3 regions of the Lactobacillus sp. W8093 genome follow, and region 3 is predicted to be linked to each of the others. Evidence: riboswitches for the same ligand, from Rfam matches in the RefSeq annotation. Region 3 holds a riboswitch; each other region holds the start of a gene.
What was found. A riboswitch is a leader RNA that binds a small molecule or an ion and turns the genes downstream of it on or off. The one in region 3 is predicted to bind thiamine pyrophosphate.
Positions count from the first base shown of each region.

Region 1 (5,485 bases), on a different contig from region 3:
GCGTATAAATTGACCAGTATTGCCGACAATATGCAGAAACTAAACATTTTGTTTACACTCTTAGCAATTATTGCTGGGATGTTTCTCGGCAATGACATAACAGCGCTTACATTAATTCCCTTGTATTTGAATATCGCCAAAAGATGTAATTTGCCTCAAATCTTGCCCGTTACCCTAATTGGTATGGGGGCAAATATTGGTGCTGCTTTTACACCGTGGGGTAATCCTCACAATATTTTTTTGGTCAGCAAATATTCTGTTAACGCCCTGCAGTTTTTCTCATGGTCATTGCCATATCTATTAATGGCGCTGATCATCACGTTTATTATTTTTCACTTCATTCCTCGTAAAGAAATTCCGCGGCAAGACATTAAACAAATTAATATTAGTTTAAGACCGACAATCATTACGACTGCGGTTTTTGCCCTATTTTTCTTAGGGGTCTTTAAGGTAATTAACGTTGCCATTCCGATGATTGTGGCAATTATACTGGCTTTATTAATCAATCCCAGAATTTTACTTAAAGTAGACTTTGCTCTGCTATTAACTTTTACCTGCTTTTTTATTTTTATTAGTGATATTCAACAGATTCCGATGATTGTCAGTATCATTCACACAATGATCAATTCGGAAAGCTCGACCTACTTTACCTCGATTATCTCCAGTCAAATTATCAGCAATGTTCCTGCAACTATTTTAGTTGGTAAGTTTACGCCATACGCGGAGGCATTATTTCTCGGCTCCAATATCGGCGGCTTTGGCTCTCCAATCGGTTCAATGGCTAACATGCTGGTATTAAAAACATTTACCCAAAACGCCACAGTTTCAAGAGGAGAATTCTTCAAGAAATGGTCCGTAATGCAGTTTATTGGTCTGCTGGTTCTAACTGTTGCCGGCTGGGGTCTTTTATTAATTTAATAATAAATAATATCAGTAAAGCTTTGCTAATGAGAGATAGCATAAGCTTCTTTTTTATATTCAAAAGCTTCATAATCAGTTATAATTGATTGATATAAATTAAGGAGGAAAATTATGATCAGTTTAACTTGGATAATTGTAATAATTGCTATTTTATTAGTTATAGTTTACATTGCAGTATACAACGGTTTACAAAAAGCCAAGGTTTACACCGATGAGTCTTGGAGCCAGATCGACGTACAATTGAAGCGGCGTAATGATCTAATCCCTAACTTGGTCGAAACTACTAAAGGTTACGCTAAACACGAAAAAGAAACTTTAGAAAACGTTGTTCATTTGCGTAACCAGTTAACAAATATTCCTAGCGATGACCATGCTCAAACTCTGAAGGTTTCTAACCAAATTTCCGATGCCCTTAAGTCAATTTTTGCTTTATCAGAAAATTATCCTGATCTTAAAGCAAATCAAAACTTTTTGAAATTGCAAGAAGAATTAACTAACACTGAAAACAAGATTGCTTATTCCAGACAACTGTACAATTCATCAGCTGCCTTATATGATCAAAAACTTTTAACTTTCCCATCCAACATAGTTGCTCATATTCACGGCTTTAAGAAAGTTGATTACTTACAAACTAACGAGTCGGAAAAAGAAGTACCTAAAGTTAAATTTTAAATACTAGGTTATTTTTATGTTATTTCAACAAATTGCCAGCAATAAGCGTAAGACCGTTGGTATTATGGGTCTGTTTGTTATTATTTTGGCACTTGTAGGGGCAGGCTTAGGCTATCTTTTTAGTGATCGACCCGTCCTAGGGTTAGTTATTGCCGTCATTTTTAGTATCATTTATATGCTAATTGTCTTGCCTAACCCAGCCAACATGGTAATGAGTCTTAATCATGCCCAAGAAGTCCATGAGCAGGATAATCCAGAACTTTGGCACGTTGTAGAGGACATGGCACTTGTGGGACAGGTGCCGATGCCGCGTGTATTTATTATTGCCGATCCTAGTCCCAATGCCTTTGCGACAGGACGTGATCCTAACCATTCTGCTGTAGCAGTGACACAAGGCTTGCTTGACATGATGAACCGCGAAGAACTTGAGGGCGTCTTAGGTCATGAAATTTCTCATATTAGAAATTATGACATTCTGGTTTCTACTATTGCTGCAGTCTTGGTTGGCGTCATTTCATATTTATCGGGAATTGCCAGCCGCTACATCTGGTGGATTGACGATGATAGAGATAGAGACGACAACAACGGCGGTTCTATTGTTGTGATTTTCAAAGTTATAGCTATTTTGTTTGTGTTAATTCTGGGTCCGATCTGTGCCAGCTTAGCGCAAATGGCATTATCGCGTAATCGGGAATACTTGGCTGACGCTTCGTCAGTTGAATTAACGCGCAATCCTCAAGGATTAATTTCGGCGCTAGAGAAAATTGACGGTTCTGCACCAATGAAAAAAGCCGATCCGAGCAGTGCGGGAATGTATATTGAGGATCCATTACGCAAAAGACGCAGTTTTACGCATTTATTTGACAGTCATCCGCCGACAGCGGATAGAATTAAACGCTTGGAAAAAATGTAATAAATAAAGCAGCCTTTTCTAGTAAGGCTGCTTTTATTTTAAGTTGATATTTGCTTGTCGAAATAGTTCTGCACGCATCTGCACGGGCGTTTCATGGTAATATTCACTAAATTTTTTATAAAAGAATGATTTGCCGCTATAACCTACACGGGTAATTATTTCCTTAACAGAGATATCCGGGCGTGCCAGCAAACTTCGCGCTTCCTGCATACGTCTTTCATCAACATGTTCCATAAAACTTTTGCCCGTTTTTTGTTTAACCAAACTTGAAAAATAATTGGGGTTAAAGCCAAAATACTTGGCTGCATCATTAAGGCTGACATCAGTGAAATGAGCATCAATATACTGCTCTAACTCGGTTTGAGCAAACTGATGATTAGTAATCAACCTAGTTTCAGCAGCTAAGTCTTGGCTTCTAATTGCTAAAAATAAGAGCAAATTAAGTTCTGCCATAATTATGTTGCGTGCAAAAAGATTTTGATTGAGATATTCATCAATTACTTTTTTAACTAGATGAGCGGATTTAGACATTGGCGTGCCGCTCATACTTAATAAGCGTTTCTGATCAAAAGCTGTAGTAATTTTTTTAAGTAGACCCTTTTCTTCACGATTCAGTTTTGAGTAATCACCTAGAAAATCTTGCATAGTTAAATTAGGGTCAAATTCAAGTTTAACTAAAATATCTTTATGGCTTGGTTTTAAAATCTCGTAGTTGCATTTCTTCTGTAAAAAAATAATATTACCAGCACCCAAAGTAAGTTCCTGAGCGTTAATCCTGGTTTTGACTGCTCCTTTTGCCAAATAAAGAATGGTTAAGCCTGTAGTTTGATAACGATGTATCCCAGTATTACGATTTTCCAAAAAAGCACTGAATAAATTAAAATCTTCATTTCCCGGCTTTATTCTTATCTCATTTGTGTCCGACTTTTTTGAGTCCAAGACACTAGCCAAATATTGTTCTAACTTAACTGCCGCCATTACGTCACCTTCTTGTTTTATTTTTTATTTTCATAAATTTATTATATAGCAAATTGGCAGATTGCTAATAAATTTTTGTTATTTCACAATTATTACAGGCCGTTAAAAGCAAGACTAATCAGTCTAGACAATAAAAATTCTTTTAGGTATAATGAAAATAATATCGGGGTGCCGTATAGGCTGAGAATATACCCGTTGAACCTGCTATGGATAATGCCAGCGAAGGGAAAACGAAAGATTTTACGTCGTCAGGTATTCTCCTGACGATTTTTTTGGTAACTAAATTGATTAAATTAAATAACCTCACTTTTTCATACGATAAAGAAAATCAAATATTAACTGATATTAATTTAAAAATTCCTACGGGAGAATTTTCATTATTAGTTGGCCCTACCGGCTGCGGCAAGTCTACATTATTAAAAATTTTAGCAGACTTATACCCTAAATTTGCCGGTCACTTAAGCGGCACTGTGACTTTAGCCGGATTAAAATCAGCAATGATGTTTCAAAGTGCCGGTGAGCAGTTCACGATGGCAACGCCACGTGAGGAAATCATTTTTGCACTTGAAAACTTATGCCTAACCAAAGAGCAGTATGAGAAGCGTCTAAATGAAGCCGTTCAGTTTGCCCAAATTGATTATTTGCTTGATCAAAAAATTAATACCATGTCTGGCGGCGAACAGCAGCGGGTAGCTTTAGCCGTTTTAATTGCAATGAATGTTGACCTTTTTTTACTCGATGAGCCGTTTGCCAGTTGCGATCCTGCAGCCCGCAAGTTTTTGATTGCTAAACTAGCCCATTTGCGCGATCAGGGCAAAACAATCATTGTGAGTGACCACGTATTATCTGGTTATGAAGGCATTTGTGATAACCTGTTTCAATTTCAGGGTAAAAAAATAGTGCAACTTGCACCAGATGAAAAAGAACAGCTGTTACAGAAAAGTATGATGGCTGCCTCTTATTCTTTTGCTCTGCCAGAACAAAACGAGCAAAATTGTTTTACGCTGCAAAATACCCGAATTTATCAAAATCGTTTGCTTCTCAAGCAAGAACATTTAAACATTGTTGCTGGTAAAACTACCCTGATAACAGGAGCAAACGGTGTGGGCAAAACTTCGCTATTTAACGCATTAACTAAAATGTTGCCGTATTCTGGCAGTATCACTTACCACAATCAGGAAATTAACAAATTAGCGACCCGCAAGTACCTGCTTAAAGTCGGGCAAATTTTTCAAAGTGCAAGTGATCAGTTCATCAACGTTTCAGTGGCGGATGAAATTAATCTGAGCAAAAAGCACCGAACTAATTCTTTCTTTACGGATGAGAAAATAAATGAAACACTATCTTATCTTGAACTTGATTCTTTGCTTGATCATGTTGTTTACTCATTATCCGGTGGCCAACAGAAGAAACTGCAAATTTTGTTAATGCTGATCTCTGATCAAGACGTATTGCTGATTGACGAGCCCCTTAGCGGACTAGATACGGTTTCTGCAGGTAAAGTAATGACATTATTGAGAAAAAGCCAAAAGGCCCGCAACCAAACGTTATTAATCATTAGTCACGAATTAACTAATTTGGCTGATTGGTGCGACTATCATCTTGTTTTTCAAGACCAGCATTTAAGCTATACAAATAAGTGAGGCTATCAAAAATGAATCCTAGTTTCAAATTTTTTCTGGCACTAATTATTTCATTAGAAATATCTCTTAAGTCCAGTTTATGCACCAATTTGTTAATCATCGGTTTTGCATTAATTTATCTAATTTACAAACATATTAAATTAAAGAATTTGCTGCTAACACTCTTAATGCCCCTAATTGCCGCATTTACGGTTTTTGCCACTTTATATTGGTTTGCACCGCAACCTAACTTGCAAAATGCACTGAGTTTAGCCAGCCGTGTTTATGTCTATACGCTGACGATTTACTGTGTCTCAATTGGAACCACTGCCACGGACTTAGCTCGCTCTTTTGAACAAAACTTTCATTTACCGAGTAA
Region 1 covers NZ_JACFRL010000001.1:226,944-232,428, forward strand. The annotation lists gene H3T47_RS01070 (SLC13 family permease) at 1-918, shown strand, start outside; gene H3T47_RS01075 (LemA family protein) at 1,033-1,593, shown strand; gene htpX (zinc metalloprotease HtpX) at 1,610-2,506, shown strand; gene H3T47_RS01085 (AraC family transcriptional regulator) at 2,540-3,484, opposite strand; TPP riboswitch at 3,639-3,729, shown strand; gene H3T47_RS01090 (ATP-binding cassette domain-containing protein) at 3,691-5,127, shown strand; gene H3T47_RS01095 (energy-coupling factor transporter transmembrane protein EcfT) at 5,139-5,485, shown strand, end outside.
Region 1: linked by a shared signal. The riboswitch ahead of H3T47_RS01090 (ATP-binding cassette domain-containing protein) and the one ahead of thiM (hydroxyethylthiazole kinase) in region 3 are both predicted to bind thiamine pyrophosphate.

Region 2 (5,485 bases), on a different contig from region 3:
GGGTTTTAGTACACCAATGTAACGCAAGTTACGGTAATAATTCATAAAGTCTAAACCATAACCTACAACAAACTCATTGCCAACTTTTGAACCATAATATTCGACTTCAACGTCACTTGTCCTATTGGCTTCTTTATTAAGCAAAACGCAACACTTGACACTTTTAGCTCCGCGTTTTTTGAGCAAATTCTTCATGTATTCCAATGTAAGACCGGTGTCAACAATATCTTCAACAATTAAAACGTCACGATCTTTAACATCAGCAGCCAAATCTGAAATAAGTTTAACTTCTCCAGATGATTCCATTTCATCGCCATAGCTGGAAACATCAAGAAAATCAATTTCCGCTTTGACATCCATTTCTCTAACCAAATCGGTTAAAAAGAAAATAGCTCCCTTAAGTGCACCTACAATTAAAGGCTTCTTACCAGCATAGTCAGCAGTAAGCTGTTTGCCCAGCTTAACACACATATTATGGATGTCTTCTTCAGTAAACAATTTGTGATCAATAATATTATTAATGTTGTCGGTTTTTGGCATTTATCTACCCTTCATTTAAAACAATCTAAATTCCTAATAAATTTGATTATATCATTTTTTGGTCAAAAAAACAGATTATTTTTGTCAATTTACGTAATTTATGGAGCTAATTACGTACAAAAAGTATATATATTGTTAAAAGCAGTAGGATTATTTGCAAATCAACTTAAAGCACTAGTTTAATTAACTGTGACTTTGGTACAATGAAAGATAAGATATTTTAAGTGAAAGGCCGAATAAAATGGATAAAAAACAAGAAATAAAGATGCTTAAAGCTTTTTCAAACGCTAATTCAACATCAGGATTTGAAGAGGAATTTGTTAAGCTTTTTACTGAAACTGTACATGACTTTGCTAATGTCAAGGTTGACGGCATGCTCAATGTGTATGCCAGTAAAAAAGAGAATAAGCCGGATCGACCAGTTATCCAGCTTGATGCGCACTCTGACGCTGTCGGCTTTATTACGCAAGCAGTTCGTCCCAACGGAATGATTAAGTTTGTACCACTTGGCGGTTGGGTAAAGTATAATATCCCAGCTTTACGCGTTAAGATTAAGAACCGTGCTGGTGAATATGTGCCGGGAGTGGTTGCTACTAAACCACCGCATTTTATGACAGAAGAAGAAAGAAATAATGTCCCTGATGTAGCTGATATGTCAATCGATGTTGGCTCCAGTTCTCGTGCTGAAACTATTAATGACTATCAAATTGACACTGGCTGTCCTATTTTTGTTGATGTGAAGTGTGAATACAATGAAAAAACCGGCTTATTTTTCGGTAAAGACTTTGACGATCGCTTTGGCGCTGCTGCCATGGCAGATGTCCTTGATAATTTAAACGGTGAAGAAACCGATTTTAATGTCGTAGCGGCACTTTCAAGTCAGGAAGAAGTTGGTTTGCGCGGAGCTTATGTGACTGCCAGAGCTATCAAGCCAGATTTAGCAATTGTCCTTGAATCATGCCCAGCAGATGATACATTTACACCAGATTGGCTGTCACAAACAGGATTAAAACGTGGTCCGATGCTGCGTGATATGGATACGTCATTTTTACCAAACCCTAAGTTTCAACAGTATGCTTGTGCTATGGCTGATCAAAATCATATTCCGTATACTCGTTCTGTTAGAACTGGTGGCGGTCAAGATGGTGCTGCGATTTACTATGAAAATGGCGCCCCGACAATTGTTATCGGCATTCCAGTGCGTTATGAACATTCGCCATATTGCTTTAGCGCCTATAGCGATTTTAAAGCTGCTGTTGATCTGACAGTAGCCATTATCCGTGATTTGACTAAGGAAAAATTAGCTAGTTTTAGTCAATTTTAATCAGTCTAAAAAAACTATCTTCAAAATTGACCAGAAAAATTATTTAACTTGTGTTATACTAATAAAAATTAAATAAGTCACTAGGGGTGCCAAAAAGCTGAGAAATACCCTCCGAACCTGAACGGGATAATACCTGCGCTAGGGAAGTGTTCAATTAGTTAATGATGATACTCCTAATGACATGTTAAGTTAGGAGTATTTTTATGTTTACAAGATCATCAAAGTGGAATGTAAAGTCAATCATCTTAATTGCACTGATTGGAATTATTATGGGTGTCATTTATACCTATGGCTTTAATTGGGCATTTAATTTAGTTAAAATGTTACTGGTTCCAACTGGCTTTGCCCCGGTCACAGACACTGTCTTTTCAGGTTTATGGCTTATGGCAGGACCTTTAGCAATGTATTTTGTCCCTACAGTGGGTTCTGGTACAGTTGGCGAATTATTGGCTGCCGTTGTGGAAATGGCAATCGGGGGCCAATGGGGAGCCACAACCATTTTATCAGGAGTTATCCAAGGTGCTACCAATGAAATTGGCTTCTTTCCTAAAAAGGAACGTTACCAAAAATTCACTTGGAAAAGTGTTCTGACTGGTGCATTTTTTGCTTCATTTGGTTGTTTTATACCTTCATATATTTTATACGGCTGGAGCAAGTTCAGCATGCAAGTTCAAATTGTAATGTTTATTACCAATATTATTTCAGCCCTAGTTTTTGACGGAGTTTTGGTTAAATTGATTACTAATTTATTTGACAACGCTTTAAAACCAAAAATTGATTAGTTAATTTGTTAATAAAAAAAGAGTATTGCGAGCAAAGTAACCCCCAAATTTAGGACAAATTTGGGGTCACTTCAAAAAAGCAATTACTCTTTTTTATTTTTCCTTTTGACTTAAAATTGAATGCACCTTTGTAGTTAACATGTCAATTGCCACATCGTTTTTGCCACCTTCAGGTACAATGATATCAGCATAACGCTTAGTGGGTTCTATGAACTGATGATACATGGGCTTGACCGTATTCAAATATTGTTCAATCACTGAATCAATAGAACGACCACGTTCACTTAAGTCCCGCTCTAGTCTTCTAATAAAACGAATATCATCATCTGTATCGACATAGACTTTGATATCCATTAAATCACGTATTTCTTTATTAGCTAAGACTAAAATTCCTTCAAGAATAATAATATCAGCAGGTTCGGTGTGGACAGTTTCTTTGCTGCGAGTATGTTCTTTAAAATCATAAACAGGCATTTCAATGGGTTGATAATTCAAGAGATCACTTAGCTGTTTTCTAAGTAAAGGAACATCAAAGGCGTCAGGATGATCATAGTTAATATTCATCCTCTTACTCATGGGGATGCCGGTGTTATCCTTATAATAAGAATCCTGCGTCATAATTAAAACGTGTTCATCTTCTTGCATTTGAGCAACGATTTTTTGTGCAATGGTAGTTTTTCCGCTGCCTGAGCCACCAGTAATACCAATCACAACAGGCTTTTCAAGTCTAGACATTATGCCACTCCCTTTTTAATCCTTAAACATTTTACTTTACTTTGTCTTTAATTACCAACAGTTAACGTGAATTTACTTATTCTCGCCAATTTTTTAAAAATATGGTTTAAAATGCGACTTAATTTTTATATTATAAAATGTGAAAAAGGTAATATAAGCTAATTAATAGTAGGTGCAAAATGAATGATTTGGCATCATCCGGCTCCTCATTTTAAAAAATTGTTGCGCATTCATTTTTGCAGGGCTTTGAAAGAGACGCTGCCATGCTTACTGCTATTTGCCAGACTAATTTTGATGAGGAAAATTGTGATACATGTAATAAAAGGTTAATTGAAGGCAATGATGAATTATTAGTGGGATTTGACTTAGCCATTGGCGGTAATAATAAAATGGACTGTTCACATCCATTAAAGCTATTATCTTTTTTTATGAAAAAATAATATTCGTATTAGTAAGCGCTATTTTAATAGTGCTATAATGGAGAAGACAAATCATAAGATACATTTTAGGAGGAATAGGATTATTATGGCTGAACAAACAATTATGCTCAACTGCAGTGCAGGAATGAGTACTTCGTTACTAGTAACTAAAATGCAAAAAGCAGCTGAAGAAGAAGGCATTGATGCAAAAATTTTTGCCTGTCCAGCTGCAGAAGCTGATCAGCATATTGAACAAGACGAACTTGATTGTGTATTGCTTGGGCCACAAGTTCGTTATATGGAAGATGACTTTAAAAACAAAGTTAAAGGTAAGGGCAAAGATGGCAAAGATATTCCTCTGGGAGTAATCGAAATGCGTGCGTATGGCATGATGGACGGCAAAACAGTTTTGCAACAGGCTGAAGATTTAATTAATGGTTAAAGGTGGTTGAAATGGCTGAACAAGAAACCTCTGCTCAAAAAGAACAAGAAACATTAGAAGCTGCTATGGGTCTGATTGCAAATGGCGGTAATGCTAAGAGTCTTGCTTTTGAAGCAATTCGGTTAGCTAAAAAAGGTGATATTACTGGAGCCCGTGCCAAGTTAAAGGAATCAGACGAATCTTTGAATGATGCGCATAACTCTCAAACTGGTATGCTTACTAAGGAAGCCCAAGGCGAACATACCAAAGTTACTCTTTTAGTTGTTCATTCACAGGATCACTTGATGAATGCTATCACTTTTAGAGACCTGGCAGGAGAGATAGTTGACCTTTATGAGAAACTTTATCAGGCAAATGCACTGCAAAAAGAATCTCAAAATTAACAAGAACTAATTAAAAAAGTGAAGCTGCATTTGCAGCTCCACTTTTTTTGTTAATTTAAATCTAGACCATTAGTTTTGATTACTTTTTTATACCAGTAAAAAGAATCCTTGCGTGAGCGTTTTAAGGTACCCTGACCAGCATCATTTTTGTCAACATAAATAAAGCCATACCGTTTATCCATTTGTCCTGTTCCTGCAGACACTAAATCAATTGGTCCCCAAGGTAGATAACCCATTAAATCTACGCCGTCCATTGCAACTGCCTTTTCCATTTCTGAAATATGTTTTCTTAAATAATCAATTCGATAATCGTCGTGAATAGCGCCATCTTTTTCCACTTTATCGTAAGCCCCCAAGCCGTTCTCAACAATAAATAAAGGTTTATGATACCGATCGGTTAAGTGATTTAAGGCGATTCTTAAGCCTGTAGGATCAATTTCCCAGCCCCAATCGCTTCTTACTAAGGTGGGATTCACGGCTATCGCTTGAGCTAAATCGTTTAATTTATCAGGTTTAACATTCTGGGCTGAAACAGTCGTTGTTTGGTAGTAACTAAATGCAACGTAATCAACTGTACCTTCTTTTAAAACAATTCTGTCTTCATCACTAATGTCAGGACGATAGCCATTTCGTTCAATATAGGCTTCAACTTCTTGGGGATATTCACCAAAGACATGAACGTCAGAGAACCAGTCACGGCGTTGTTCGAACTTATCAGCTAGCAGCACATCATCTGAAGAAGGTGTTAGTGGTCTAACTGGCGAATAATTAATCATACAACCGATTTGAAAATCAGGATTGATCTTATGACCAATTTTAACAGCTAAAGCCGAAGCAACTAACTCATAGTGAGCTGCTTG
Region 2 covers NZ_JACFRL010000012.1:50,204-55,688, reverse strand. The annotation lists gene hpt (hypoxanthine phosphoribosyltransferase) at 1-540, opposite strand, end outside; gene H3T47_RS08535 (M42 family metallopeptidase) at 782-1,864, shown strand; TPP riboswitch at 1,937-2,026, shown strand; gene H3T47_RS08530 (ECF transporter S component) at 2,068-2,646, shown strand; gene udk (uridine kinase) at 2,740-3,381, opposite strand; gene H3T47_RS08520 (hypothetical protein) at 3,645-3,821, shown strand; gene H3T47_RS08515 (PTS sugar transporter subunit IIB) at 3,907-4,242, shown strand; gene H3T47_RS08510 (PTS lactose/cellobiose transporter subunit IIA) at 4,254-4,625, shown strand; gene H3T47_RS08505 (6-phospho-beta-glucosidase) at 4,676-5,485, opposite strand, start outside.
Region 2: linked by a shared signal. The riboswitch ahead of H3T47_RS08530 (ECF transporter S component) and the one ahead of thiM (hydroxyethylthiazole kinase) in region 3 are both predicted to bind thiamine pyrophosphate.

Region 3 (5,485 bases):
TAATATCATTGCTTTGAGCAATCAAAGAAATGACCGCAGCTCCAGCTGCTTTAGTTTTAGCAATTGCGCTTAAGTCGCTAGCGGTAATCCCACCAATAGCAACAATTGGCCTGGTTGTGCTTTTGACCAGTTGGCTTAAGCCGGCAATACCAATTTCGGGGTCGGCATCACTTTTAGATTGGGTGGCATAAATTGGGCCACTGCCATAATAATCAATTCCGCTAATTTTATTGGCTTGCTCAACTTGCGTTAAATTCGAGCAGGAATAGCCGATAATCATCCGACCGCCAACTTCTTTAATGACCTGTCTGATTTCTTCATCGCTTTGACCAACATGAACGCCTTCGGCATGAACTTGTTGTGCCAGCTGAACATCATCGTCAATGAAGAAGGGCACGTGATATGCATAACACAATTGGTGCAGCTTTTGCGCCATAGGGAGTCTCTCGGCTTCACTTAAAGTTGAATTAGAACCCTTGTCCCGCAATTGAAAAGCAGTAATACCTGCAGCAAGAGCTTCTTCGACTATGCCTGGTAATGTTTTACCTTCTGGCACGTCCTGACTGCCACAAATAAAGTAAGCATGTAAAAAATCAGTGTTAAAGTTTTTCATTATTTCTCCTAAATTACTGACCCCAATGATTTAAAGGGCCATGACCATGACCAACTTGAATGGTTTCCTTAATAGTTTTAGTAACGTACTTTTTAGCAATTTTAATTGCCGTAGGCAAACTTTGACCTAAAGCCAGCTGGGCTGTAATTGCTGCAGCTAAGGTATCACCGGTGCCGTGAGTGCGTTCGGTATGTATTCTGGAACTGCTGACCCAAAGATCGGAACCATCAGCAAATAAAGCATAATCTTTTACTTGATCGCTACTTGCATGACCGCCTTTAATTAGCACATTTTTAACTCCCATATCTTGTAATTTATGAGCTAATTCTGGATATTGATCTTGCATTTGTACCTTGATGCCAGTTAAAGTTTCTGCTTCTGGCAAGTTGGGTGTTATTAGATCGGCTAAAGGCAGCAATTCGTTTTTAACGGTGGCGACAGCATCTTGACTTAATAATGGAGCACCACCCTTAGCAACCATTACTGGATCTATGGTAATAGGACCAAAGTCATACTTTTGCAAATTAAGTGCAACTTGGTGAACATGAGCTGCATCACCTAACATTCCCGTTTTACAAGCACGGATGCGGAAATCTTCTGCCAGAGAGGCGAATTGGGCATCGATCATTTCTAAAGGTAGTAAAAAAGATTTTTGCACACCTAAAGTGTTTTGTGCTGTCACGGCTACCACTACAGCTGTCCCAAATACTTTTTGCATTTGAAAAGTTTTAAGGTCAGCCATTATCCCGGCACCACCACCAGAATCTGTACCGGCAATGGTTAAAACTTGGGGAAAAGAATTAATTTTTTCAGTCATCATAAAGTTCCTTAATCAAAATCAGCAATTTGTTCAATATCTACGGCTTTTACTTTATACAAATAATCCATGAGATACATGCCAAAAGTACCTGGTCCGACATTGGGATGATCTTGAACTACTAATTGACCAGCGCAACTGAAAACTAAAGCACCTATTTGAGCTGCTTCAAAAGGATCGTTAGCAACTGCAGTAAATGCTGTAACAATACTAGTCAACATGTCACCAGAGCCCACGTGGGTTTTAAAAAGGGGCGAGCCGTTATGTATATGCGCTAGTCTTTTGCCGTCGCTGATTGTATCTGTAGGACCACTGGCAATAACTGTACAGTGGTATTTCTGCGCTGTTTTTGCAGTAATTTCATCAATATCACCAGAACCGGAGCCTGCATCAATGCCCTTTGAATTCCACTCAAAATCACCTAAGGCAGCGATCTCACCAATATTGCCGCGAATAATACTCGTATGAAAATCCCACAAAAGCTTATCTGCAATTTTATAGCGATATTCAACCGCACCAACGGCTACGGGATCAAACACTATCGGTTTATTATATTGTCGTGCTAAATCTTCCACCTTTTTAATGTGATTAATTTGCTCTTTGGTTAAACAGCCAATGTTAACTGTAACAGCAGAAGCCAGCCGCACTATTTCTTCAGCTTCAGCGACTTCATTGCTCATAATTGGTGAAGCACCAATAGCATTAACAGCATTTGCCACATCCTGAACTGTTACAAAATTGGCAATGTTGAAAATAACAGGATTTTGCGCTCGTAATTTGTCTAATAATTCTAACTGCATTATATTCTCCTAATTAACTGTCTTTAAAATTTTGATTAATAAAAAAAGCTTTAGCATGTGAAAATGCCAAAGCTTAACAGGTTCGACACGTTCCTACGCAAGTGTTAACTTACAGGTTCAAAGGGTCTGAAATAATTTTCATCTCAGCCAAAAAGGCACCCCTCGTGTTATCGCTTTCAATTATAACGAAATTAATGCTAGATTACAATGTCATGTTTTGCTGCTTAATATGATTCTGCTTATAATATCAAGCTTTCTTTACATAATCTAACCAAGTATTTTGTCAAGTAAAGCAAATGATTATAGCAGCTGCTTTTTTTAGATCAAAAAAATTAGCCAATTACTCGCTGCCTAAATTTTTATGCTATATTATACTAAATAAAATTAATTAATTAATTTTTAATATTAGGCGAAAGGAGCGGTCATGATGAAAAAGAAAATTACAAATACAGATCGAAATAACGCGCTTCATACACTTTTTATAGAACATAAAATTGATAAAATATTTTTACCTATTGCAGCAGTGTTTGTGGCCTTTTTATGGTTATCAATTTTGTTTAATTTTGCTGTTTTCGTTAAAGTGATTACTGTGGTTTTTGTTGTTGTGCTGCTTTATTTCGCAATATGTACATTTTTTGAAATACATGATTGGTACAAGAGAAAACATGATAAGGACAAATTTTAAAAGTAATTTTGCAAGACAATTTTAACTTAATTTTCTGAAATTTAAATACAAAAATGTCCAGTAAATTAACACTTGTTTGAATGGTGAAACAAATTCTTTAAAGAACCGGTGACTATTAACTACAAGAGGTTCTTTTCGTGGGTCATTCTTGTGCTAATCGTGACTAACATTGGTAAAAAGGGGAAAGTCAAAGCGTTAAAGACTGCTAAATTAGAATATGACACAAACAGTAGTAAGTCGGACCCGATAAACTATGCCACTATTTTATTGATACTAATATCGCCACAGGTGAAAAAGCCCCAAAAGTTGTCTAACTTTTGGGGCTCACCACCTTATTATGGTAATTTATTAGTCTTTTTATTTAAATGAAGTTCAATAAATCTTGGCTACACGCTCTACCAAGTTGGTTCCGTACTCGAATCCGTCTGCTTTAACTATCAGTTGGCTTTTTTCTGGCAGTTGTTTAAACGCCACGTTAGTGCCATTATCCAGCCAAACAATGCGCTCGATCTTTTGGGGCGGAAAATTATTAAATACTATTTCTCGCATTTTTTCTCCTCCCAGTACTACGTTTTGATTGCCAACATTACCCAGATTATCCACAAATAAATAATTACCCTTAATAAAATCATTATCATTTCCAGCAGCGGTGTAAGTTTTATGCTCAAAATTGTTGGTGTTATAGACTGCTTCTTTATTAATTGCCATCCATTGTTTAATAATTTCTAGTAACGACAGGCAATGAATATTTAAAGAGCCATCAAATTCTGGGCCCACGTTAATTAATAAATTTGCCCCCACTTTGCGAGTGTGACAAATTTGTTCAATTAAGTGCCGCGCCGAAACATAATTAAGGTCATTTTGGGCATTGCCCCAATGTCTGTTTAGAGTCAATGAGGTTTCAGCAGCAAAATAACGATTATTTTGAAAATGGTTGATTACTTGAGGGTTGCCTCTTTCAAAAGTCAGGACGTCCACTTTTCGTCCGTCACTTATTCCTTGCTTTCCTAATCCGGTGTTGTTGGTAATAATAGCTTGTGGCTGCAGTTTTCTAATTTCCTGATAAAGCTGCTCATCCTGCCAATCAGCGTTGGGTTTGTTCCAGTTACCATCAAACCAGAAACCGCCAATTTTGCCATAATTAGTGCAGAGAATTCCGATTAGCTGGCGTAATTCCTTTAAATATCCGTTAAAATCTGCCTGATATTTTTTATTATGCCAATCATAAGTAGCGTAGTAAATAAATGGTGCAATTCCTTGCTCATGGCACTCATGTGTAAATATTTTAATTACATCTTTGCCAAAGGGTGTGTGAACACTATCAAAATTGTGGATGCCCTTGGTATCAAATAAATAGAAGCCATCATGGTGCTTAGCAGTCAGTACAATATACTTAAAACCGCATTCTTTAGCCAGTTTTACTAAGTTATGAATATTATCTTCAATGGGATTAAATTCGCTAAAAGCGTTTTGATAATTGGTAATATTTAAAATATTTTGTGACCATTCTCCCTTAGCAAATCTTGAGTATAGTCCCCAATGAACAAAGAGACCGATACCCATTTTTTCAAAATTTATCAGTTTAGGTGCTATTTCCATTATTTTTCTTTCGGACCAATTGGTGGACTAACTAATAGTAAATTATTAATCCTTATTATTTCGTTTCTCTTGTTTCAACTTATTGATTTCTAAATTAGTTTTAATTAATTCAGTAGCTAAATCAAGAAAAGTTTCCGCTGTAATCATTTGGTCTTCAGCGTGCATATATAAGGGATCAATATTACTTTTACCAGTTTTGGCAAAGTCTGATATCACTTTTAAGTGCACATTTTGTGCTTTTTTCAGTTCTTCTTTTGCATCCTTAAGCAATGGCTGAGGATCCTTTACTGTATCTCTGGAATCAGCTATTGCCGCCATTATTTCTGTCTTTGCCTGTCCGGAATGGCTGATAATTTCAAAACTGCTTTCTTCTAAACCTTTCATAGTTTTTCCTTTAATAACTAGCAAGCTCAATAAATTTAAATTTGTCCCAGGGCTTGATAAAGTCGATATATTGCAAATCACTAGGGACTATCTGAGCAACAACATTTTTTAAATGATCATGATTATCCATGTTCTGTTTAACGATATTCAATTCACCCTTATATTGCTTGAAATCATTATTACCGATTGTAATCATTCCCCTTTTTAGGGTAGGTACAGGGTTATTCACAGGAATGTTTTGCTTATTGTATTTTAATTTAACAAAAGTAGAACGAATGGTATAGCTGTTAATGTCCCCACGATTAAAGTGTAGATTTTTAAGTACTATTTCTCTTTCAAGTTCAGTGGCTGTAGGAACGAAATCGATAAAAAATTGAGGAATATTCGAGCTTAACTTTGCCACCTTTTGTAATTCTTCATCGCTGGCAAATGCGTTACCAATTAAAATATCGTCGATCAGTTGAGTATTAATTAAATATTGCGCCTGCTTTTCAATTGGAATTCCGCGGTGAATTTCTAAAGTAGGGAGACCGGCATTATATGGATGTGGCCCAATTTTACCAGAATTTGAAGAAATAAAAGCTGCT
Region 3 covers NZ_JACFRL010000002.1:41,891-47,375, reverse strand. The annotation lists gene thiE (thiamine phosphate synthase) at 1-616, opposite strand, end outside; gene thiD (bifunctional hydroxymethylpyrimidine kinase/phosphomethylpyrimidine kinase) at 627-1,430, opposite strand; gene thiM (hydroxyethylthiazole kinase) at 1,442-2,230, opposite strand; TPP riboswitch at 2,304-2,403, opposite strand; gene H3T47_RS01495 (hypothetical protein) at 2,658-2,915, shown strand; gene H3T47_RS01490 (alpha-L-fucosidase) at 3,288-4,514, opposite strand; gene H3T47_RS01485 (PTS lactose/cellobiose transporter subunit IIA) at 4,560-4,898, opposite strand; gene H3T47_RS01480 (DUF871 domain-containing protein) at 4,909-5,485, opposite strand, start outside.